DNA from 4 places in the Streptomyces sp. NPDC043878 genome. Region 2 is predicted to be linked to each of the others. Evidence: riboswitches for the same ligand, from Rfam matches in the RefSeq annotation. Region 2 holds a riboswitch; each other region holds the start of a gene.
What was found. A riboswitch is a leader RNA that binds a small molecule or an ion and turns the genes downstream of it on or off. The one in region 2 is predicted to bind cyclic di-AMP.
Positions count from the first base shown of each region.

Region 1: linked by a shared signal. The riboswitch ahead of AC07AZ_RS08525 (C40 family peptidase) and the one ahead of AC07AZ_RS21860 (C40 family peptidase) in region 2 are both predicted to bind cyclic di-AMP.
Region 3: linked by a shared signal. The riboswitch ahead of AC07AZ_RS06525 (transglycosylase SLT domain-containing protein) and the one ahead of AC07AZ_RS21860 (C40 family peptidase) in region 2 are both predicted to bind cyclic di-AMP.
Region 4: linked by a shared signal. The riboswitch ahead of AC07AZ_RS23595 (transglycosylase family protein) and the one ahead of AC07AZ_RS21860 (C40 family peptidase) in region 2 are both predicted to bind cyclic di-AMP.

Region 1 covers NZ_JBWKDW010000004.1:172,095-177,809, forward strand. Annotated here, with positions in the region: gene AC07AZ_RS08510 (fructosamine kinase family protein) at 1-137, opposite strand, end outside; gene AC07AZ_RS08515 (glucarate dehydratase family protein) at 359-1,621, shown strand; gene AC07AZ_RS08520 (NAD-dependent epimerase/dehydratase family protein) at 1,795-2,853, shown strand; cyclic di-AMP (ydaO/yuaA leader) riboswitch at 2,990-3,161, shown strand; gene AC07AZ_RS08525 (C40 family peptidase) at 3,170-4,807, shown strand; gene AC07AZ_RS08530 (cytochrome P450) at 5,313-5,715, shown strand, end outside.
Region 2 covers NZ_JBWKDW010000015.1:131,786-137,500, reverse strand. Annotated here, with positions in the region: gene AC07AZ_RS21865 (hypothetical protein) at 355-663, shown strand; cyclic di-AMP (ydaO/yuaA leader) riboswitch at 1,032-1,211, shown strand; gene AC07AZ_RS21860 (C40 family peptidase) at 1,215-1,688, shown strand; gene AC07AZ_RS21855 (ATP-binding protein) at 2,021-2,479, opposite strand; gene AC07AZ_RS21850 (helix-turn-helix domain-containing protein) at 2,694-3,554, shown strand; gene AC07AZ_RS21845 (DUF397 domain-containing protein) at 3,564-3,794, shown strand; gene AC07AZ_RS21840 (8-amino-7-oxononanoate synthase) at 3,836-4,963, opposite strand; gene bioB (biotin synthase BioB) at 5,112-5,715, shown strand, end outside.
Region 3 covers NZ_JBWKDW010000003.1:168,434-174,148, reverse strand. Annotated here, with positions in the region: gene AC07AZ_RS06535 (LolA family protein) at 1-1,060, opposite strand, end outside; gene AC07AZ_RS06530 (polyprenyl synthetase family protein) at 1,338-2,348, opposite strand; cyclic di-AMP (ydaO/yuaA leader) riboswitch at 3,361-3,529, shown strand; gene AC07AZ_RS06525 (transglycosylase SLT domain-containing protein) at 3,532-4,014, shown strand; gene AC07AZ_RS06520 (HAD family hydrolase) at 4,086-4,919, opposite strand; gene AC07AZ_RS06515 (LacI family DNA-binding transcriptional regulator) at 5,116-5,715, opposite strand, start outside.
Region 4 covers NZ_JBWKDW010000017.1:92,217-97,931, reverse strand. Annotated here, with positions in the region: gene AC07AZ_RS23615 (Ppx/GppA phosphatase family protein) at 1-901, opposite strand, end outside; partial or broken gene AC07AZ_RS23610 (DUF501 domain-containing protein) at 1,049-1,501, opposite strand; gene AC07AZ_RS23605 (FtsB family cell division protein) at 1,550-2,026, opposite strand; gene eno (phosphopyruvate hydratase) at 2,145-3,431, opposite strand; gene AC07AZ_RS23595 (transglycosylase family protein) at 3,773-4,501, opposite strand; cyclic di-AMP (ydaO/yuaA leader) riboswitch at 4,505-4,670, opposite strand; gene AC07AZ_RS23590 (transglycosylase family protein) at 4,868-5,715, opposite strand, start outside.

The sequences.
Region 1 (5,715 bases), on a different contig from region 2:
TTCACCACGACGGTCGGGCCGCCGTCGAGAGTGACCACGGTGAGTCCGCCGGCCCCCCGGTGCTCGCCGGTCACCGCGAGCCCGGTGAGCCGGGCGGCCGCGGCTCCGGCCCCTTCGGCACTGTCGCCTCGCCGCACTGCTCGGGCCTCCCTGCGTCTCCGGTTGCCGGTCCAGACCGTGGCACGGCCTCAAGCGTGCACCCGCCCCGAGGCCCGGCAGCCTGATGCATGGGCTCGGTGAAGCCCGTGAAGCCCTTCCCATATGTATTGACATAAGAATGACGGAATTTCTACCGTGGCCCGGCATTCGGACGCCCGGAGGCGTTCCGACCGATCGTGGCCCGGAGGGGGCGCAGCACATGAGCAGGACCGGTACCGGTACCCGTGTCCGCGAACTGATCGTCACGCCGATCGCCTTCCGTGATCCGCCCCTGCTCAACGCCGGCGGCGTCCACGAGCCCCTCGCGCTTCGCGTGGTCCTGCAACTCGTGCTGGAGGACGGCACGGTGGGCCTCGGGGAGTCACCCGGCGGCGAGGTCCGGCTGGAGCGGCTGCGGGCCGCCGCGAAGGTGGTCGTCGGCATGGACGTCTTCGACACCACCGCCGTCACCGCCGCGATCGACCGGGCCCTGCTGCCGGCCGTGCCCGGTTCTCACGAGCGCGGCTGGACCACGTCGGCGGTGGAGGTGGCCTGTCTCGACGCGCAGGGCAAGCTGCTCGGGCGACCGGTCGGCGACCTGCTCGGCGGCACGGTCCGCGACTCCGTGCCGTTCGCCGCGTACCTCTTCTACAAGTGGAGCGAACACCCGGCGCTCGACGGCCGGCCCGCCGCCGGCGACGACTGGGGCGAGGCCCTCGATCCGGCGGGGATCGTCGAGCAGGCGCGGCTCATGCAACAGCGGTACGGCTTCCGTTCGTTCAAGCTCAAGGGTGGGGTGTTCCCGCCCGACGAGGAGATCGCCGCGATCAGGGCGCTCGCCGCCGCCTTCCCCGGGCAGCCCCTGCGCCTGGACCCCAACACGGCCTGGACGGTGGAGACCTCGGCCCGGGTGGCGCGCGCACTCGACGGCGTACTGGAGTATCTGGAGGACCCGACCGCGGGCATTCCCGGCATGGCGGAGGTGGCGCGGGACTCGCCGCTGCCGCTGGCGACCAACATGTGCGTGGTCGCCTGGGAACATCTCAGGCCCGCGATCGAACGGAACGCGGTACAGGTCCTGCTGACCGACCACCACTACTGGGGCGGGTTGCGCCGCACCCGGGAACTGGCGTCCGTCTGCGAGGCGTTCGGACTGGGGCTGTCGATGCACTCCAACTCGCACCTGGGCATCAGCCTCGCCGCGATGACCCACGTCGCCGCGGCCCTCCCCCGCCTCGACCACTCCTGTGACACGCACTATCCCTGGAACGCGGCCGACGACGTGATCCTCCCGGGCGCCCTGGAACTGCGCGACGGGGCGGTCCGGGTGCCCACGGGCCCCGGTCTCGGTGTCGAACTCGACCACGCCGCCCTCGACCGTCTGCACCGGCTGTACCTGGAGTCGGGTCTGCGGGGCCGCGACGACACGGGCTACATGCGGCGGATCGACCCCGCCTTCGAACCGCGGCTGCCCCGCTGGTGACCGGCCGGGCATCACCGCGACGGCGAGACCGGCCCGCACCGCAACAGCCCTGAGCGCACGCCCTGTTGCCCTCCGGCTGTTCCCTTTCCGCCCGGCCATGCCCGAGGCTTCCCCCAGGAACGTGATCGCCGGGAGGGCCGGCGATCCCCTGACCGGAACCGGGGAGTGAGAGCGTGGGCGCAGGCGGGGAGACGACCGTGGTGGTGACCGGCGGCAGCGGTTTCGTCGGCAGTCATCTGGTACGGCGGCTGCTGGAGCGCGGTTACCGGGTCCGCGCCACCGTGCGCGACGCCGCCGACCCGGCGAAGGTACGGCCGCTGCGGGAGATGCGGGAGGCGTTCCCCGGCCGGCTGGAGCTGTTCGAGGCGGACCTGCTGCGGGAGGGGTCCTTCGGCGAGGCGGTGCGCGGCAGCCGGGTCGTCTTCCATGTGGCGTCGCCGTTCCGCATGCCGGAGAAGATCCGGGACGGCCGTCGGGACATGGTGGACCCGGCGCTGCTCGGCACGCGCAACGTGCTGGCCGCCGTGGAGCGGGCGCCGACTGTCGAGCGGGTGGTCCTCACCTCCACCGTCGGCGCGATCTTCGGTGACTACGCCGACGTCCTGGACATGGACGAGGGGGTGTTGACCGAGCGGTACTTCAACACCACCAGCACGGTGGAGAACAACCCCTACCACTACGCGAAGACGCTGGCCGAGCGTGCCGCCCGGGAGGCGGAGGCCGCCCAGGACCGCTGGCGCCTGGTGTCCGTCAACCCCGGCCTGATCCTGGGCCCTTCCCTCACACCGGCGTCCGAGTCCGGCAGCCTGTTCCTGCTGGACGAACTCTTCAAGGGCTACTTCTTCTACGGCGCACCGGACTTCAGCTTCACGACGGTGGACGTGCGGGACGTGGCCGAGGCGCACATCGCGGCGGCGGAGCGGCCCGACGCGAAGGGCCGCTACATCGTCGCCGCGCGGCACATGACGTCGTTCCACGAGATGTCCCGGGTCATCCGGACCCGGTACCCGCTCGACCTCCGCCTCCCGCGCACCGCGCTTCCGCACTGGCCGGTGCGGGTGCTCGGCCCGGCGTTCGGGCTGAGCCAGGACTACATCCGCAAGCACCTCGGCATCCGCTTCCGGGTGGACAACAGCCGGAGCGTGCACGAACTGGGCGTCTCCTACCGCCCGATCGAGCAGACCCTGCTCGATCACTACGAGTCCTGGCGGGGCCGACGGCACGCGAACTGAGCGCCGGGACACCGCCGTACGACGAAGGTCACAATTACGTATCGGACATTCCGCACTTCAACCTTCACACAAGGCTCACATGTTGGTTAAGTTGACGCCAGACCGTTCGACTCGCTCCGGCGGACCCCGCCGGGTCGTACGGCCTCCGCCGAGTTCGGTGCGCCGTACGGCGGCCGGAGCCGGGGACCCAACCGAAGACCTGGGGTGAATCGGCCCGACGCCTCTCGGGGCAGGGCCGTAGGGCACACCTTCCGCAGCAGAAGCCCGAACCCGTCAGCTAACCCGGTAGGCGGAGTACGGAAGGAGTACGTCTCTCATGGCGCCGGAACGAACATCGCGCCCCAGTGGTCTCGGCCTCCCCGGCATGGGCGGTTCCGCCCTCGCGACGGCCGCGCTCGCCTCGGTGGCCCTGTTCTCCCAGACCGCCGACGCCGTACCCCTCTCGGGGGAGGACACCCCCAGCCGCGACGAGGTCCAGCAGCGGGTCAACACCCTCTACGACCAGGCCGAGAACGCCACCGGCAACTACAACGCGACCCGGGCGATGACGGCGGGGACGCGCCGCCGGGGCGAGCCGGCCACCGCCGCCCGGCCCCGGCGTGACGACCCGTCCCTCGACGCCGTCACCCGGCAGTGGTTCGACGGGGCCCGCGCCCGGCTCGGCCCGACCGTCCCCGCGGTGCTGCCGCGTGACCGGGCGCCCGAGGCCGCGGCCCCCGCCCGCCCCGCCGAACGGCCCTTCGTCGCAACGGAGCCGGCGATCGAGCGGGCTCCCGCCGTGCCGGAACTGCCCGCCGGACCCACCGCACGACCCGCGCTGGAACTGACCGCGGGGCCGGCCACGGCCGCCCTGCCCCCGGCGGCGGGCGGAGCGATCGCCGCGCTGCCGGCCGTGCCGGGGCCCCGGCAGGAAACGGCCGCCGCTCCGGCCGCCGACACCCAGCGATCCTCGCTGCTGACCTCCAAGGAGCAGAACCGGCGCAAGCTCGCCGAGGCCCGTGACCTGCTGGCGCGGTACGCGGTCCGGCAGCGCACGCCCGCCGCGGCGATCGAGGCGCCGCCGGCCCAGGAACCCTGGCTAACCTCCACCGGCCTCCCCGGCTCCACCGGTATCCCCGGCTCCACCGGTATCCCCGGCTCCACCGGTATCCCCGGCCTTCCCGCCGTCGTCGGCACGGCGCCGGCTCTCCCGGTGGCCGAGGAGCTGACGTGGCAGCAACCGGTCCCCTTCCAGACCCAGACCCAGGCGCCGTCCCCTCTTTCGGCCCTCCCTGCGGCCGAGGAAGAGGCGTGGCGGCAACCGGCCCCCCTCCAGGCCCAGACCCAGACCCAGGCGCCGTCCCCTCTTTCGGCCCTCCCTGCGGCCGAGGAAGAGGCGTGGCGGCAACCGGCCCCCCTCCAGTTCCAGGCATCCCTCCAGGCCCCGGTGCAGGCCCCGGCTCCGGTCCCGATGCAGGCGGCTCCGGCGCCGATGCCGGTCCAGGCCCCGGCGCCGGCGCCGATGCCGGTCGCGGCCATGAGCACCGTCCTCGACACGGGGCACCCGGCCGCCGTCGCCGTCTCCGGTCCGGTCGTCCTGGCGGACCCGGGCAACGGCGGAAAGGCCGTACGGGCGCTCGAGTTCGCCCGCACGCAGATCGGCAGGCCGTGCGTGTGGGGCGCGACCGGACCGGAGTCGTACGACTGCGCCAGTCTCACCCAGGCCGCCTGGCGGGCGGCCGGTGTGGCCCTGCCGCGCAACGCGCCCGACCAGGCGAGCGCCGGCACGGTCATCCCGCTCGGCGACGTCCAGCCCGGAGACCTGATCTTCTTCTACGACAACCTGAGCCACCTCGGCCTGTACACCGGCGACGGCATGATGATCCACGCGCCGGGACCGGGCACGTACATCCGTGAGGAGTCGGTGTACTTCGCCGGGGAGTCGGCGGTCCGCGGGGCCGTACGGCTCGCCTGAACCCGGCGGCACCTGCCGCAGGGCCGGCCTCGTAGAACCCGGGGAAGGCGATGCCTCGGGAGAGGCCGGTCCTGTCGCCGCGCACCGATACCCGACCCCGCCGCAATGCTGCCGCCAGGGGAACCCGGCGCGAAAAGGGCGGTGCGGAGAGAAGGGATCGCGCGGGATATTTCGCTTTTCCCGTGAATCCGTCGGCGAACACCGCCCCAGTGGATGCCGCGCGCCACGGAGGGGGCTCACCCAGTGCTTCCGCGTGCTCCCGTGCGCCCCGGCGTACGGAGGATTCGGTGGGCCGAAAGCACCTGCGCTGGGCAGGAGTTGACACGAACGCAGGTCGGTGGATCAGCCACCGGTTTCGTGTGTCGATGGGGGCAGGTGGTATTCGATGAACGGTACCGCGCCTGAAAAAGAGCACGCCTGGACGATGGGTACTGCGCCGGGCATATTCCCTTTCGCCGGTCACGCTATCGCCCTGTTCCGCCGACCGCTGGCTTTTCTGAATTCTTTGCCGTCCCACGGGGATCTGGTCGAGATACGTCTCGGTCCCCTGCGCGCCTGGATGGCGTGCCATCCCGATCTCGTCCGCCAGGTCCTCCTGGACACGCACACCTTCGACAAGGGGGGTCCGTTGTACGACCGGCTGCGGCCGGTCATGGGCGACGGTCTGGTCACCTGCCGCCATGACGTGTACCGGCGGCAACGCGCGCTGCTGCGGGCCGACTTCCGCCCGGCCGGGGTGGCCGCCCACACCGAACTGATGGGCTGGGAGGCCGAGTCGGCGTGTGGCCGGTGGCGGGCGGCGGAGAAGGTCGACGTCAGTGCGGAGATGCTGGCCCTGACCACCCGGGTGATCAGCCGTGTCCTGTTCTCCGACTCGCTCGGTGACGGGCCGGCCGCGGAACTGCGGG
Region 2 (5,715 bases):
TACGTCCTGTACATTTTTTCACAGGGCCATGAGCGAGTCACCACGGAGAGACACCACGCAGACACCGCAGACGGCCCTGCCGGAGCCGGCTCTGCCGCGAGGAGGGGTTCGCGATGACCCGACGGTCCGCCCGTCACGTCCCACCCGGGTTCACCGAGACACCGGGCAGGCGGTTCACGCTGCCGGGCGCCCGCGTCGTGCCCCGCCGGCCCTCGCCGCCCGGACAGCCGGAGGGACGGCCCGGTGATGCCGTCGTCCCGGCCCGCGGGCCGGCCCGCGTCCGCACCCGGACGAAAAGGCCGCTCGTACGGCACACGGGCCGCCGTCCCGAGCCCGGCGACAGGTGAGCCGTCGATGCCGCCACCGGAACTCCCGCCGCTGCCCGCCCTGACCCGCGCCGAGGGCGAGTTGATCGATCGTTACCTCGACGTGGTCGACCTGCTGGGCCGGATCAACCCCGCGCGCCCCGGGGACACCTACCGCGGCCTGCGCGCCGCCCAGGCCCTGGTCGCCAAGGCGGCCCTGCTGCGGGACGCCCTGGAGCTGATGCACCGGCGCGGCGAGACCGAACTGCACGCCCCCACCCTGGCCCGTGCGCTGCGCGTGCTGGACGGGGAGCGCCGCACGGACCGCGTCACGCTGCCCGCCGAGGCCGACAGTTGACGCACCGTCGCCGCTCCCGGTGCCCCGGCGCGGCGGCGGGTGTCCGGGACGACGCCGAAACGGACCAAAAGGGGTACCGCCGATCGGAGTAGGCGCTCGTCCTGTTTTAGGCCCGTCCGAGTTGCGCAACACGCGTGGGCCGAGGGCGGAATCGGACATTCCATCGCTGGTCCGGGGGTGCGCGACCCCTCCAACGCCCCCTCGAACAAAGGGGTGTCCACCCGAACGGGTGAGTGGTGAGTAACAACACAAACCACCGATTCCATTGGGTTTTTCGGACATCTGTCAGCCAAGATCCGTGTCTGACGACAAGACCCCGCCGCAGTGGCGGGGCGATCCGGGCGGACGCCGAGTCCTGCCGCCGCGCGGATGACCGGTCGACAGAAGTGGTTCGGCAGGAGTGGAGGACCCAAGCACGACGGGTCGCCGGAACGGTCACGCCATGACCGGTTCGAGCAGCCCTTGGGGTGAAGCCGCAACCGCGGCCGGGCAACTTCGCCAGCCCGAATCCGACAGGTCATCCTTCACAGGCGGCTGACGAAGGGTTGCGCATGACTGCGCTCAATCGTGTCCCGTCGCTCATGGTCCGGGCCGGTACGGCTTCGGCTCTCACCATCGCCGCGGTGGGCGGCTCCGTCGTGATCCCGGGTGTCGCCTCCGACGCCGCGGCCGCCACACCGGCGACGAAGGCACTGCACATCGCCGCTTCCAAGAAGGGCGCCCCGTACAGCTACGGCGCCACCGGGCCGCGCAGGTTCGACTGCTCCGGGCTCACGCTGTACTCGTTCAAGAAGGCGGGCAAGAAACTGCCCCGCACGGCGGCCCAGCAGTACAACAAGACGCACCACATCTCCGCCAGGAGCCGCAAGGCCGGAGACCTGGTGTTCTTCCACTCGGGTTCGAGCGTCTACCACGTGGGGATCTACGCCGGCAAGGGCAAGATATGGCATGCCCCGAAGACCGGTGACGTGGTGCGGCTGCAGAAGATCTGGACGAAGAGCGTCTGGTACGGCCGGGTCAACTGACTCTCCCGGGGAGACGGCGGTCGCCTGACACGCCGCCGTCTCCCCGGGGTCCCACCCGGGCCCGCGGGGTCACCCGCGGGCGCTGGTCACCCGTACGCCCCTGGTCGGTCTCGGCCTGAGGGGGCCGCTTCCCCGGAGGGTGCCCCCGACGGGCCTCGCCGACGAGCGGGCCGCCTCCCGGGCTCCCGCCGGCCCGCGCCCGCCGCCCGCGCCCCGCAAGCCCTCCGCGCCCCAGAGGCCGACCGCGTCCCCGGGCGGGCATGGTGGCGCCGCGAGCCGTCCGTACGGCGCCTGTAAGGACCGTGTGGCGCGCCGGCAACGGTGCCGGGGGTCTACGGCTCCTGCTGCCCCGCCGCGGTCACCGGCGCGACCGGGACCGTCCACGGCAGCTCGATGAAGACCGTCTTGCCGCCCTCGCGGGTGGGCCGCACCCTCAGCTTGCCGCCGAACTCCGCGGTCAGCCAGCGGATGATCACCATGCCCCGGCCGTTGTCCTGCTGGACGGCGGCCGGCAGCCTCTTGGGGAACCGCGGGTGGCTGTCGGTGACACCGATGCGCAGGTGTTCGTCACGGTCCAGCGCGATGTCCACCGTGAAGGTGGGGGACTGCCCGAAGGTGTGCTGTACGGCGTTGGTGGCGAGTTCCGAGACGATGAGCCGGATGGTGTCGGCGGCCTCCGTGTCCGCCGGCAGCCCCCACTCCGTCAGGGTGCTCACCACATAGGCCCGGGCCGCGGAAACCGAAGCGGGATCGCTCGGCAGAGTGACGGATGCTTCCAGATGGTCTGCCATGGCGACGTCGTCCCTTTCCCACGGGACCGCAGCCGGACACGGAGCGGATGGTTCGAGTACGGTCCCGGACTGGTGCTTCGTTCGTCAGAGTGCCATCACCGTGCCGGTCCCGGGTGTCGATCCACCAAGATGTGCATATATCTGTCGCTCGAAGCGGTGAACTCTCCGACGGAAGACCGTATTTGGGTGGCCCGGAAGGAGTAAGGAGTTGCGCATGCAGCACGGTCCCGCGGTACGCCGCCGGAAACTCGGCGCCGAACTGCGTGCGTTGCGCACCGGTGCGGCGCTCACCAGTGGTGAGGCGGCCCGTCTGGTGGGCTGGCACCAGTCGAAGGTGAGCCGGATCGAAACCGGCGCCAGCGGGGTGAAACCGGCCGACGTGCGGTTGCTTCTGGACGCGTACGGCGTGACCGATTCCCAACTGCGCGAGTTACTCGTGGTGTTGGCGGGCTCGGACGAGAGCGGTGGGCGCCACCACTGGTGGCACGCGTACCGCGGGATACTCCCGGCGACCTACCGGGACTTCATCAGCCTGGAGTCGCAGGCGAGCGCGATGCGCACCCTGGAGACCTCGGTGATTCCCGGGTTGCTGCAGACCCCCGAGTACGCCCGGGCGGTCACCCGGGCCGCGGTGGACGGGCTGGACGAGGAGCGGCTGCACGCCCTGGTGGAGGTGCGGCTGGCCAGGCAGGACGTGCTGCGGGCGGACCCGCCGCTGGAGTTGAGCGCCGTCCTCGACGAGGCGGTCCTGCGGCGCGAGGTCGGCGGCCCCGGGGTGATGACACGGCAACTGGAACGGCTGGTCGAGTCGGCACGGCTGCCCCAAGTGCATGTGCAGGTGCTGCCGTTCGCGGCCGGCGCGCACATCGGAATCACCGGGCCTTTCGTTATCTTCTCATTTTCGCGCACTTCTGATCTGGATGTGGTGGTTCTCGACCACTTGACGAGTAGCCTCTACCTCGAACGGAAAGAAGACCTAGAGGCCTACACCGAGGCCTTCAACGCCCTTCGGATGTACGCGCTTTCACCCGAGGACTCGTTGGACTACATCGCCCGGATAGGTGGCGGCGCGTAAGGAGGCACCATGTCAGCTCTGCCTCGGAACGTACCTTCCAGCACCGCTCTGCACGGAGTGCGATGGCTGCGCAGCAGCTACAGCACGGGAGCGAACAACTGCGTCGAGACGGCGCGACCGATGGCCGGCCCAGGCGCCGGACTGCTCGCCGTACGCGACTCCAAGGACCCGGCCGGACCCGCGCTGCTCTTCTCCCCCGAGAGCTGGACGGACTTCACCGCCGGTATCCGCCTTCTCTGACCGCCTTCACCTCGCGCGGCACGCGGCCGTGTCACGCCGACTCATGGTCGCGTCTCGCCGATCACCCGTACAGCGCTTTCGATCTGCGCCCCGGAGAGGTCCCCGCGGGCTGTCAGCCTGAGCCGTGAGATGCCGTCGGGCACGGAAGGAGGACGGAAGCACCCCACGGCCAGCCCGGCCGCACGGCAGTCGGCCGCCCAGCGTACGGCCCCCTCCGGGGACGGCGCCCGAACGGAGACGACCGCCGCGTCCGGACGTACCGCGTCCAGACCGGCGGCTGTCAGGCGTGCGTGCAGTTCGCCCGCGACCGCGCGCGCCCGCGCCGCCCGGTCCGGCTCGCGGCGCAGCAGTTCCAGGGCGGCCAGGGCGGCGCCCGCCGCCGCGGGCGCCAGGCCCGTGTCGAAGATGAACGTGCGGGCCACGTTGACCAGGTGGTCGATCACCCGGGCCGGGCCGAGCACGGCGCCGCCCTGACTCCCGAGCGACTTGGACAGCGTGACCGTCGCGACGACGTCCCCGGCCCCCGCGAGCCCGGCCGCGTGCGGCGCGCCCCGGCCGCCGTCGCCGATCACCCCGAGGCCGTGGGCGTCGTCGACCACCAGTCCGGCCCCGTACTCCCGGCACACCCCGGCGAGCGCGGACAGCGGGGCGGCGTCGCCGTCGACCGAGAAGACCGTGTCGGACACGGCGACGGCCGGGCCGTCGTGCGTGTGCAGGGCCTTGCGCACGGCCTCCGGGTCGGCGTGCCCGACGACCTGGGTCGTGCCCCGGGCCAGCCGGCAGCCGTCGATCAGGGAGGCGTGGTTTCCCGCGTCGGACACGACCAGCGAACCGTGCGGGGCGAGCGCGGTGACGGCGGCGATGTTGGCCGCGTAGCCGGAGGAGAGGACGAGCGCCGCCTCGAAGCCGCAGAAGTCCGCCAGCTCGCGTTCCAGCCGGGTGTGCAGTTCGGTCGTGCCGGTCACGAGCCGGGAGCCGGTCGCGCCGGCGCCCCAGGTCCGCGCGGCCCGGACCGCGCCCTCGGTGACCTCGGGGTGCCGGGACAGGCCCAGGTAGTCGTTGCTCGCCAGGTCGAGGAGCGGCGAGTCGGCGGGGCGGGGGCGCAGGGTCCGGACGAGCCCGGCGTCGCGGCGCGCTCGCGCCTGCTCGTCGATCCAGCCGAACGCCATGGCTCCTCCGGGGATTTTGTAGGCAGTGACCAGACCCTAGCGGTACGTTTTGCGGCCCACCGTGTGGCAATACCCACACGGCCGTGGGGCGCTGTTTGTCCGAAGCCTCCTTGGCCGCGGGCGGTCTCGTAGGACAGGATCGGCTCTCATGGACCTGCTGAACACGCTGGTGGACAAGGGGCTTCGGCGCGAGGTGCCGAGCCGCGAGGAAGCTCTTGCCGTCCTCGCCACTTCCGACGACGATCTGCTCGATGTGGTGGCCGCGGCCGGGAAGGTGCGCCGCCACTGGTTCGGCCGACGGGTGAAGCTCAACTACCTCGTCAACCTGAAGTCCGGACTGTGCCCCGAGGACTGCTCCTACTGCTCGCAGCGGCTCGGTTCGACGGCCGGCATCCTGAAGTACACCTGGCTCAAGCCCGAGGAGGCGTCCAGGGCCGCCGCGGCCGGCCTCGCGGGCGGCGCCAAGCGGGTGTGCCTGGTGGCCAGCGGCCGCGGCCCGACGGACCGGGACGTGGACCGCGTCTCGGACACCATCAAGGCAATCAAGGACGGCAACGAGGGCGTCGAGGTGTGCGCCTGTCTGGGCCTGCTCTCCGACGGCCAGGCCGACCGGCTGCGGGAGGCCGGCGCGGACGCCTACAACCACAACCTCAACACGTCCGAGGCGACGTACGGGGACATCACGACCACGCACACCTACGCCGACCGCGTGGACACCGTGCGGAAGGCGCACGCGGCGGGTCTGTCGGCCT
Region 3 (5,715 bases), on a different contig from region 2:
CGCCGAGGTCGCCGCCGGCGGAGGAGCCCGTCGGCAGTTTCCCGCCGCCCGTGTCGAACGTGGCGACCGAGTTCCAGCCCTCGCCGATGACCTTCAGGCCGTCCAGGCCCTTGCCCTCGGACAGGCCCCCCGCGGACTTCCCGCCGCCGGGGACGTGCGCGGGTCCGCCGGGGGCGGCCTTGTCGCCCTCGGTGACCTTGGCGCCCTTGGGCGGGGTGAAGTCGAAGGTGGACGCGGCCGGCCTGGCGAAGCTGACCTGCGTGAAGCCCGCGTCTACCACGGCCGCGCCACCGGCGGCCGGGGTCAGCGTGAACTTCAGCGGCAGGCCGGTCTTCGCGTCCACGGCCACGCTGATCGCGCCGACGGTCGAGCCGGACTGCCTCGGCTTGATCACCAGACGGTAGGCGTCCCGGCCGGCGACCTGCGCGGTGCCGTCGACGGCGACCGAGGTGGTGTCGTCGACCGACTTGAGGGCCTCGTCGGTGAGGTCCTTGGGCGTGGCGGGGACCTTCTGCTTCTGCCGCGCGCCGGCGCTGTCGGGCGCGGTGGCGTGGTAGACCTCGTCGGACTTGCTGTCGTAGCCCCAGACGTCCTTGCCGTCGTGGATCAGGCTGTACTCGGCGGCGTTCTCCAGGACCGACAGCTTCTGCCGGTCGGGGCCGTCGGCCGCGACGCGCAGGGTGTGCGTGCCGGCGGCGAGTTCCGTCAGTTTCGCCGACGGGTCGGCGGCCGAACCGCCGTCGCCCTGCCGCGTGGCGCCGGAGAGCAGCCCGCTCTCCAGGCCGCCGAGGTCGGGCAGTCCCAGATCGGTGGTGATCTTCACCGTGCCGGACAGCTGCTGCACGTCCGACGCGGCGATCTTCTCGATGAGTTGCTGTGCGCTGATCTTCGGCAGGCTGGGGTCGCCGGAATCGGCGAGAGCGGGCACGAGCCCGATGGTCGCCGCCGCCACCCCCACCACGGTGACCGGGACGATGTACCGGGCGGCCTTGCGGCGACCCGCGCGCAGGTCGTCGGCCTCTCCGGCGTTCGCGCTGTCCTCGGATTCGTACGGTGCCATGTGTGCCTTACCTCCGTCGTCGGCGGCGGCTGCCTGTTGCTCGTCTCGTCCTCGCACTCGTCCCACCCTGAGCCGCCATTCTCACCCGAATCGGTGAGGAGTGGTGATGTCCGTGGTGTCCATCTGACCAAATCGGCCGCGCTGATGCGTCAGCCCCCGGACTCAACTCCGCGTACGCCTGGGGTATGACGCGAGAGGGCGGTGCCTCCCCCGACCCGTAGGGGTTGGGAGGAGACACCGCCCTGAGGCGACTGCCGCGGGAGGCGGGGCGGGGCGGCTAGCCCGCCCGGTGGACCACCGCGTCGCACAGCTCCAGCAGCGCCGCCTTCGCGTCGCACTCCCGCAGCGGGGCCAGCGCCGCGCGGGCCTCCTGGGCGTAGCGCACGGTGTCCTTGCGGGCCTGCTCCAGCGCGGGATGGGCGCGGAGCCCGGCCAGTGCCTCGGCGTGCCGCTCGTCGTCGGTCAGGTCGGAGTCGAGGAGCTCGCACAGGGCGAGGTCCTCGGCGAGGCCCAGCCGGGCCGCCCGCTCGCGCAGCCGCAGCACCGGCATGGTCGGGATGCCCTCGCGCAGGTCCGTGCCCGGGGTCTTGCCCGACTCGTGGGAGTCGGAGGCGATGTCCAGCACGTCGTCCGCCAGCTGGAAGGCGACCCCGAGCCGCTCGCCGTACTGGGTGAGCACGTCGACGACCGTCTCGTCGGCGCCCGACATCATGGCGCCGAAACGGCAGGACACGGCCACCAGTGAGCCCGTCTTGCCGCCGAGGACGTCGAGGTAGTGCTCGACCGGGTCGCGCCCGTCGGTCGGACCGGCCGTCTCCAGGATCTGGCCGGTCACCAGGCGCTCGAACGCCTCCGCCTGGACCCGGACCGCCTCGGGCCCGAGGTCGGCCAGGATGTGCGAGGCCCGGGCGAACAGGAAGTCACCGGTGAGGACGGCGACCGAGTTGCCCCAGCGGGCGTTCGCGCTGGGCACCCCGCGCCGCACGTCGGCCTCGTCCATGACGTCGTCGTGGTACAGCGTCGCCAGGTGGGTCAGCTCCACCACGACCGCGGACGGCACGATCCCCGGCGCGTACCGGTCACCGAACTGCGCGGCGAGCATCACGAGCAGTGGCCGGAAACGTTTGCCGCCCGCGCGCACCAGGTGCTGGGCGGCCTCCGTGATGAAGGGGACCTCGCTCTTGGTGGCTTCGAGCAGCCCCTCCTCGACGGCCGCCATCCCGGCCTGGACATCGGCTTCCAGAGCCTGGTCCCGCACGCTCAGCCCGAACGGCCCGACGACGGTCACGAGGGGTCTCCTGTCTGCTGGTGTCCACTGGCGATCACACGGTTTGTCGATAGGTCGCTGCGCTCACTCAAGTCAGCGTATCCGGTCACGTTTCGATCACCGATAGCGCCCACGGTTCCAGGCCAGGCGGTATGGGATCACGACCGGAATGTTTTTGATCACTCGATAAGGACTGATATCTGTCGGGTTAGCTGAAATTAGTCGCATCTGTCACCAATCGCGACGGCCGCCGGGCCCATCGGCCCGCGCGGCCGGAAACACTCTGCGGCCCCTCGCCTGCAGTATCCCCACGCCCCTGAGCACGGGACGGCCCACCAGGCCCCGCGTGTCCCCCTCCCGGGGCCCCGCGCCATCGCCGCCGACTCCCCCGCGTCGCCCGTCACCTTCACCTCCCCTACGGTCGCCCACCCCGGCACACCGGAATCGCGTACGGGGGCGATGGGCCAGGGGCGCCGCGCCGGGGGTCCCGTTCCACCTCGGGGGCCCTTTCACCTGGAGGCCCCCTTCCAGTGCCGGGCCGCCCGATGGTTCCGGCACCGGAAGGTGACCCCCAGCGCCGGGCCGCCCGACAGCCCTGCGCGCCGGCCCCGCAGCCGGATCCGCGCACCGGCCCGCACGCCGACCGCACCGACCCACCCACCCACCCACCCACGCGCACCCGCCCGACAGGACAGCCCCAGCCATCCCTCCCCCGCACTCACGGAAGTGGATTTCCCCGGCGGCCGGTTGACCACGAGTTAGCCCTATTGCCCGAATTGCGCGACTTGTTCGCGCCCGTGAGTTGGGTCACGCACACCCGGACCCCCTCCCGCGCCACCGTCGCCCGTACCGCCTTGAAGTGAAAGCGAGTTGAGAGTTGGCATCCGCAAAGGATCAAGTACCCCATACGCCCCAGACCAAGGTCAAACGCTCGAATGGCGATTCCGGCACTTGTTCCGGACATGTGCTCTCGCATACGTTCCCGGCCTGTCGGGTGGACGCCTAATCCTGCCGCCGCCCGAACCGAGACCCATCGACGAAGACACCGCACGGCAGGAGCGGGGGACCCAGGTAAGTCGCCGCACCGGAAGTTCCAGGACAAACCGGTACGGCTGGGGGTGAAGTCACGTCCGTCAGGGCGTGGCCGGGCAGCTCCCGCCCGAACCCGACAGCTCACCTCGCAGGCGCCGGAGAGGACACAGTCATGCCCGCTGCCGCTCAGCACCGACGTACCAGAACCGCCCGTCTCGCCCGCAGGCTCGCCGTCATCGGCACCGGAGCCGCCGTACTGGCCCTCCCGGTCATCGGCGCGAGCACCGCCTCCGCCGCCACCCCGACGGTGACCACCGCCTCCACGCTGGGGTACGCCAACAACCTGGACGGCTGGATCCGTGCCTCGCTGACCGTCATGGCCCAGCACGGCATTCCGGGGTCGTACAACGGCATCTACCGCAACGTCATCCGCGAGTCCTCCGGCAACCCCTACGCCATCAACCTGTGGGACTCCAACGCGGCCGCGGGCATCCCGTCCAAGGGCCTGCTCCAGGTCATCGACCCGACGTTCCGGGCCTACCACGTCGCCGGTACCTCGTGGAACTCCTACGACCCGGTCGCGAACATCACCGCCGCCTGCAACTACGCGGCCGCGCGGTACGGCTCGATCGACAACGTCTTCGGGGCGTACTGAGCACTGCCCGTGAGGGCCGGCGCCCCGGCGCCGGGGCGCCGGTGCCGCCGGCCTCCGGTCCGATCGGCGGATCAGACCGGCCGCCAGGCCCTCCGGGGCCCGGGGAAGAGACGTTCGAGGACGACGGCCACGCCGTCGTCCTCGTTCGACGTGGTGACCTCGTCGGCCACCGACCGCAGTTCGGGGTGGGCGTTGGCCATCGCCACCCCGCGGGCCGCCCAGTCGAACATGGGGATGTCGTTGGGCATGTCACCGAAGGCGATGGTCCGGTCCGGGCCGAGGCCCAGGTGTTCCGCCGCCAGGGCGAGACCGGTGGCCTTGGTGACGCCGCATGGCTGGAGTTCGACGGTGCCGGGTCCGGACATGGTGACCGTGGCCAGGGAACCGGCCACCGACCGCGCCGTCGCCGCCAACTCGTCGTCGCTCAGGTAGGGGTGGCGCAGCAGCACCTTGCTGATGGGCTCGCACCACAGGTCGTCGCGCCGCTCGACCCGGAGCGCCGGGAGGGTCGGGTGCGGCATCAGGTAGCCGGGCTCGATGAGCGTGAGGCCGTCGACGCCGTCCTGGTCGACCGCCGCGTACACCTGCCCGACCTCGGCCTCGATCTTGCCGAGGGCGGTCTCGGCCAGCTCCCGGTCCAGGGTGACGGACCACAGCAGACGGTCCGCTCCGGCGTCGTACACCTGCGCGCCCTGTCCGCACACCGCGAGCCCCGTACTGCCGAGGTCGTCGAGCAGGGGCCGCACCCTGGGCGCCGGGCGGCCGGTCACCACCAGATGCCGGGCACCGGCCGACGCCAGGCGGGCGAGCGCGGCGAGCGACCGTTCGGAGAGGGTGTCGTCGCCGCGGAGCAGGGTTCCGTCCAGGTCGGTGGCGATCAGTGAATACGCGGTGGGAGCGGCCATGATCAGAGAATACGGATGGAACGCCCCGGCGACTCGACTCGAACCGGACGGCTCCTGGTTTCACATGCGTTGACCCGAGTTCCGGTTGCCGGGTGTCCGTTACTGCTCGCCGGATGCCGGGAGTTGAGCGGTTCGGCGGTTACGGCCCCGGGCGGTCCCCGGCGTCGGACGCCCACCGGGAACGGTCGGAACCGGCCTACGCGGACTCCCGGACCACCAGTTCCGTCGGCAGGATCACGCCCGCCGTGTCCTCGCCGGCGATCTGGGCGAGGAGCATCCGGACCATCTCCGCGCTGATCCGGTCGAAGGGCTGGCGCATGGTGGTGAGGGCGGGGGCGATGGCGGTGGCCGCCGGGGAGTCGTCGAAGCCTCCGACAGCGATGTCATCGGGGACCGAACGGCCCTCCTGCTGAAGCGTGTTGACGACTCCCTGGGCCATGAGGTCGGAGGCGACGAACACCGCGTCCAGGTCGGGGGCCCGCTTCAGCAGCAGCCGGGCCGCCTGCTCGCCGCCGGTGCGCCGGTAGTCGCCCTCGACGACCAGCGTCTCGTCGTAGGGCAGGCCCGCCTCGGCGAGCACCTCGCGGTAGCCGGCCAGCCGGTCGGTGCCGCCCGGGGTGTCGAGCGGGCCGGTGATCATGGCGATCCGGCGGCGGCCGGTGGCGAGGAGGTGGCGGACCATCTCGCGGGCGCCGTCGCGGTCGTCGGCGGCCACGTAGCTGACCTTGGAGCCGAGGCCGAGCGGTTTGCCACAGGCCACCAACGGGATGCCGGCGGCGCGCAGTTCGGCGGCGAC
Region 4 (5,715 bases), on a different contig from region 2:
CGATCACGTCGACGCGCCCCGGGTGCATGGAGGGGACCGCCGCGCGTTCGGCGTGCGTGGAGCGCAGCAGCCACTCGGTGATCTCGCGGACCTTCTCACGGGAGATCCGCGAGTGGTGGATGGCCACCGAGTCGTAGGCGGGCAGGTTCTGCGCGATGGCCGACACGGTCGTGACCGATCCGGCCAGTCCGACCAGGGTCCGCGCCTCACGCAGCGGGACCGACTCCTCGACCAGGTCGAGGGCCGCCTCGATGTCGGCGCGCATCGCCGCGACCTGCTCGGCGGCCGGCGGGTCGGTGACGACCCCGTCCCGCACCAGGTGCCGCTCGGTCATCCGGACGCAGCCGACGTCCACCGAGCGCGCCGCGCGCACCCCGTCCTCGCCCACGACGAACTCGGTCGAGCCGCCGCCGATGTCCACGACCAGGTAGGGGCGGGCGAATCCGTCCGCCTCCCGTCCGTCGCCGTCCCCGGACGGCGGGCCCGCCTCGGGCCGCCCCGCCAGCTCCCTGGTGGCGCCGGTGAAGGACAGCTCGGCCTCCTCCGCGCCGGAGACGACCTCGGGACCGACGCCGAGGATGTCCCGCACCCCGCGGACGAACTCCTCCCGGTTGGAGGCGTCCCGCGAGGCCGACGTGGCCACGAACCGCACCGTCCGCGCACCCAGGTCACGGATGACCTCCGCGTAGGCGCGGCACGCGGTGAACGTCCGCTCCAGCGCCTCGGGGGCCAGCCGGCCGGTCCGGTCCACGTCCTGGCCGAGCCGCACGATCGTCATGCGCCGGTCGAGTTCGAGCAACTCACCGGTGGCCGGATCGACGTCGGCGACCAGCAGCCGGATGGAGTTCGTGCCGCAGTCGACGGCGGCGACCCGGCTGAACCCGGGGGCGACCGGCGGGATGTCCGCGACGGAGCCGCCACGGAGGACGGCGGGGTCCTCGACCACGCCCTCCTCGCCGGGGTGCTCGTCCGCCGGGTCGGGCGCCTCCAGCGGCTGCACGCACGGGCCCTTGCGCCACCACTCCGGCAGCATCGCGAGCGCCTCGTCGCCCAGCGGGTTGACGCCCGGCCCCGCGGCCAGGGAGTGGCCCACCAGCACGTGCAGGCACTTCACCCGGTCGGGCATGCCGCCCGCGCTCGGGAAGCCCTCCAGCACCTCGATGGCGTCCCGGCGCGCGAGGTAGTCCTCGTGCGCGGCGCGGTAGGCGGCGGCGAGTTCCGGGTCGGTGCCGAGGCGCTCCGTCATCTCCTTCATGACGCCGTTCGCCTCCAGCGTGCCGATCGCCGAGGCGGCGCGCGGGCACGTCAGGTAGTACGTCGTGGGGAAGGGCGTGCCGTCGGGCAGCCGCGGTGCCGTCTCCACGACGTCCGGCTGCCCGCACGGGCACCGGTGGGCGATGGCGCGCAGCCCGCGCGGCGGACGCCCGAGCTGCTGCTTGAAGGCCTCGACGTCCGCGTCGGTGGGCTCGGTGCGCGGGGTGGTCGGCGGGGGCGTTTCCATGCCTGTCTCTCTGTAAGTCGGTTCACCTGGGTCGTTCACCAGGCGAGGTCACCGGTCGGAGGCGTCGGACTTGTCGACGCCGTCCCAGACGTTCGAGTACCAGGGGCGGTCGGCCGCGCCCTGCTCGGCGCGCGACTGCCTGGCCGCGCCGGGGTCGATGACGACGTAGCCGGTCTCCCCCGGCATCACGTAGTGCAGCCGCCGCCGGATCTGCTGCTCGGCGTACGCGTCGTCCTGCCAGCGCGCCTTGAGGTCCCGCAGCTGCTCGACCCGCTGCCTGGCCCGCTCCTTCTGGCGCACCATGTCGGCCATCTCGGCGCGCTGGGAGACGTACTGCCGCATCGGGTAGGCGAGGGCCACGATCAGCGTGCACAGGACCAGGGCGAGCAGGGCCGCGCGGCTGGTCAGCCGGGAGCGGCGCGCCTGGCGCCTGGTCTGGGAGCGGTAGACCCGGGCCGCCGTCTGCTCGCCGAGCAGCCGGATCCTGGTCGTGGTGGAGAAACGGTCCCGGTCCTTCACGGCCACTGGCTCTCCGCCTCCCCTTCGCACCTGTCGGCCCGTCATACGCGCGTACGTCCCCGGACACGGTACGGGACCGGGTACGGGGACGTACGTGCGACTGGCTGAGCCCTGCCGAGGTGGGTCAGCCGCGGAAGCGCGGGAAGGCGCTGCGGCCGGCGTACACCGCGGCGTCGTCGAGGATCTCCTCGATGCGCAGCAGCTGGTTGTACTTGGCGACGCGGTCCGAGCGGGCCGGGGCGCCGGTCTTGATCTGGCCGCAGTTCACGGCGACGGCGAGGTCGGCGATGGTGACGTCCTCGGTCTCGCCGGAGCGGTGGGACATCATGCACTTGAAGCCGTTGCGCTGGGCCATCTCGACGGCGTCCAGCGTCTCGGTCAGCGAGCCGATCTGGTTGACCTTGACGAGCAGGGCGTTCGCGGAGCCCTCCTCGATGCCGCGGGCCAGGCGCTCGGGGTTGGTGACGAAGAGGTCGTCGCCGACGATCTGGACCTTGTCGCCCAGCTTCTTGGTGATGACGTTCCAGCCGGCCCAGTCGTCCTCGTACAGCGGGTCCTCGATGGAGACGAGCGGGTACGCGGAGACGAGCTCCTCGTAGTACTCGGTCATCTCGGCGGCCGAGCGGGACTTGCCCTCGAACTCGTACTTGCCGTCCTTGTAGAACTCGGACGCGGCGACGTCGAGGGCGAGCGCGATCTGCTCGCCGGGGATGTAACCGGCCTGCTTGATGGCCTCGAGGATGAGGTCGAGGGCGGCGCGGTTGGACTCCAGGTTCGGGGCGAAGCCGCCCTCGTCGCCGAGGCCGGTGGACAGGCCCTTGGTCTTCAGCACCTTCTTGAGGGTGTGGTAGACCTCGGCGCCCCAGCGCAGCGCCTCGGAGAAGGACTCCGCGCCGATCGGGGCGATCATGAACTCCTGGATGTCCACGTTGGAGTCGGCGTGCGAGCCGCCGTTCAGGATGTTCATCATCGGCACGGGCAGCAGGTGCGCGTTCGGGCCGCCCAGGTAGCGGAAGAGCGGCAGGTCGCTGGCCTCGGAGGCGGCGTGCGCGACGGCGAGGGAGACGCCGAGGATGGCGTTGGCGCCGAGGGAGCCCTTGTTGTCGGTGGCGTCCAGGTCGAACATGGCCTGGTCGATCAGGCGCTGCTCGGTGGCGTCGTAGCCGACGAGCTCCGGGCCGATCTGCTCGATGACGGCGAGGACGGCCTTCTCGACACCCTTGCCGTGGTAGCGGTTGGGGTCACCGTCGCGCAGCTCGATGGCCTCGAAGGCACCCGTGGAGGCGCCGGACGGAACGGCGGCACGACCCGTGCTGCCGTCGTCGAGGCCGACCTCGACCTCGACCGTGGGGTTGCCTCGGGAGTCCAGGATTTCCCGGGCTACGACGACGTCGATGGACGGCACGAGCATCTCCTTCTTCAATGTGACGCGGGTACGGCCGGGCCGGGGCCCGGCAGGCGCAGCGCCGCCGGGGCTCTGCGGGACGAGCCTAACCGCCCCGGGGGGATCGGTCGGCCTTCCGGCCACGTCGTGGACAGAACCGAGAGGAAATTGTTTCCGAACGGAACAAAGAGCGGAGCTGCGCGGAGCCCGAAAGCGGGGTGCCGGACAGCAGAAAGCCCCGCTCCGGTACGTACGGGGGAAGACGCACCGGAGCGGGGAGCCCGTGGGGACGGGGGGTGACCCTCACGAGGGCCCCAGCCTGCGGGGCCCGGATGTGAGGGCGCTGTGGTTCGGCTACGGGCCGGGTGTCACTTCAGGTGGAGCTGCTGGCCCGGGAAGATGAAGTCGGCGTCGTCGACGATGTCCTTGTTCAGCTGGAACAGCTTCTGCCAGCCGCCCTTGACCTTGTGCTTCTCGGCGATCGAGCTGAGCGTGTCGCCCTTGACGACCTTGTACTCGCCGTCACCCTTCTTGACCTTCTTGCCGGTCGGGGTGCTGACGGTCTTCTTGGCGGCCGGGCGCTCCGCGGAACGGGAGGCCGGCTGCTCGGAGGTCGAGCGGGTGGTGGCCGAGGAGCTGCTGCTGGAACCGCTGGAGCTGTTCGAGCCGCTGGAGCTGTTCGAGCCGCTCGACGAGGTGCCGGTGCTGCCGGAGCCGCTGTAGCCGGCGCTCGACAGGCCCTTGCCGCAGACCGGCCAGGCACCCTTGCCCTGGGAGGCGAGGACCTTCTCGGCGACGGCGATCTGCTGCGCCTTGGAGGCCTGGTTGGCGGTCGAGGCGTACTGCGTGCCGCCGTACGCGGCCCAGGTGGAGGCGGAGAACTGCAGGCCGCCGTAGTAGCCGTTGCCGGTGTTGATGGACCAGTTGCCGCCGGACTCGCACGCGGCGACGGTGTCCCACTCGGACGTGGTGGCGGCGGAGGCGTTGCCGGCCGCCATGAGCGGGGCGGCGATGGCGACACCGGTGACGCCGGCGAGCGTGGCGACGCGGGTGGCCTTGGACGGGCGGCGGTGCTTGCCCTTGCCGGAAAACAGCATGGTTGATCCCCTCACCGACGCCTGCGAGGTGAGCTGTCGGGTTCGGGCCGGTTGAGTTGCCCGGCCACACCTCCGTGGGAGGCGTGGCTTAACCCCAAGCCGTTCCGTCAACTGCCCGGCGCGGCGCTTACCTTGGGTCCCCCGCTCCTGCCTACGGCGCATTACGCGACGACTGTTCCCGTACGGCCGCTGGCAGGATTCGGCGTTGCGGCCGCCGGGGCTCGTGTTGACGAGCGGTCACGACCGTAGACAGGTGATCCGGCGAATTTCAAAGACGATCAGGGCTTCTGAGAGTCATCCCACACTTTCACCAAAGCGGACATTCGGCCATAAGTGTGACGCGAACTCCCGCTGCTTTTCGCCCGGTTAGACCCCGACTCGCAGGGTCTGACCGGGGGCGATGCTGCTCGGGTCGACACCGATGGCGTCCCTGTTCGCGTCGTAGAGCGCGCGCCACCCGCCGTCGAGGCCAAGGGAGTCGGCGATGGACGCGAGCGTGTCCCCGAGGCGGACGGTGTAGGAGTCGACGGGCGAGGCGTCGCCCTCGCCGGCGACGTGGCGGCCGGCGGAGGGGGCGGCGTCGGTCGTGGCGTCCTCGTCGGCGCTGCCACCGCGGTGCCGGCCGGAGCTCAGCGACCCGGTGTCGACCAGGCTCGAAGTGCCCACGCTCTGCTGAACGTTGTCCGCTTCATCCTGCTTCACCGCACCGGAGGACGAGTTGCCGGAAGTGCCCGGATCGCCCTGATCGGCGCGGGAATCGGCGCTCTTGTCGGCGCCGGCGCCGGAGGCGGTACCGGACTTGGCCGAGTCGTCCTTCTTCTTCGTGCCGGCCCCGGCGCTCGCCGACGCCCCGGACGAGGTGGGCGACGCCGAGGGCGAGGAAGAGGACGAAGACGAGGACGATTCCGATGAGTCGGACAAACCGGAGGAGCCAGAGGAGCCGGAGTCGGACGAGTCGGGCGCGGTGGTGCCCAGGCCGGTGTCGATGTCGGCCGAACCGGAGTCCTTGCTGAGCCCGGCGAGCAGACCGCACGTCGGCCAGGCGGTGATGCCCTGGTCGTCGAGCATCTTCTCGGCCACGGCTATCTGCTGGGAGCGGCTCGCCTCGTCGGCGCTCGACGCGTACTCGAGGCCGCCGTACTTCTCCCAGTTCTCCTGGGAGACCTGGAGGCCGCCGTAGTAGCCGTTACCCGCGTTCTCGCTCCAGGAGCCGC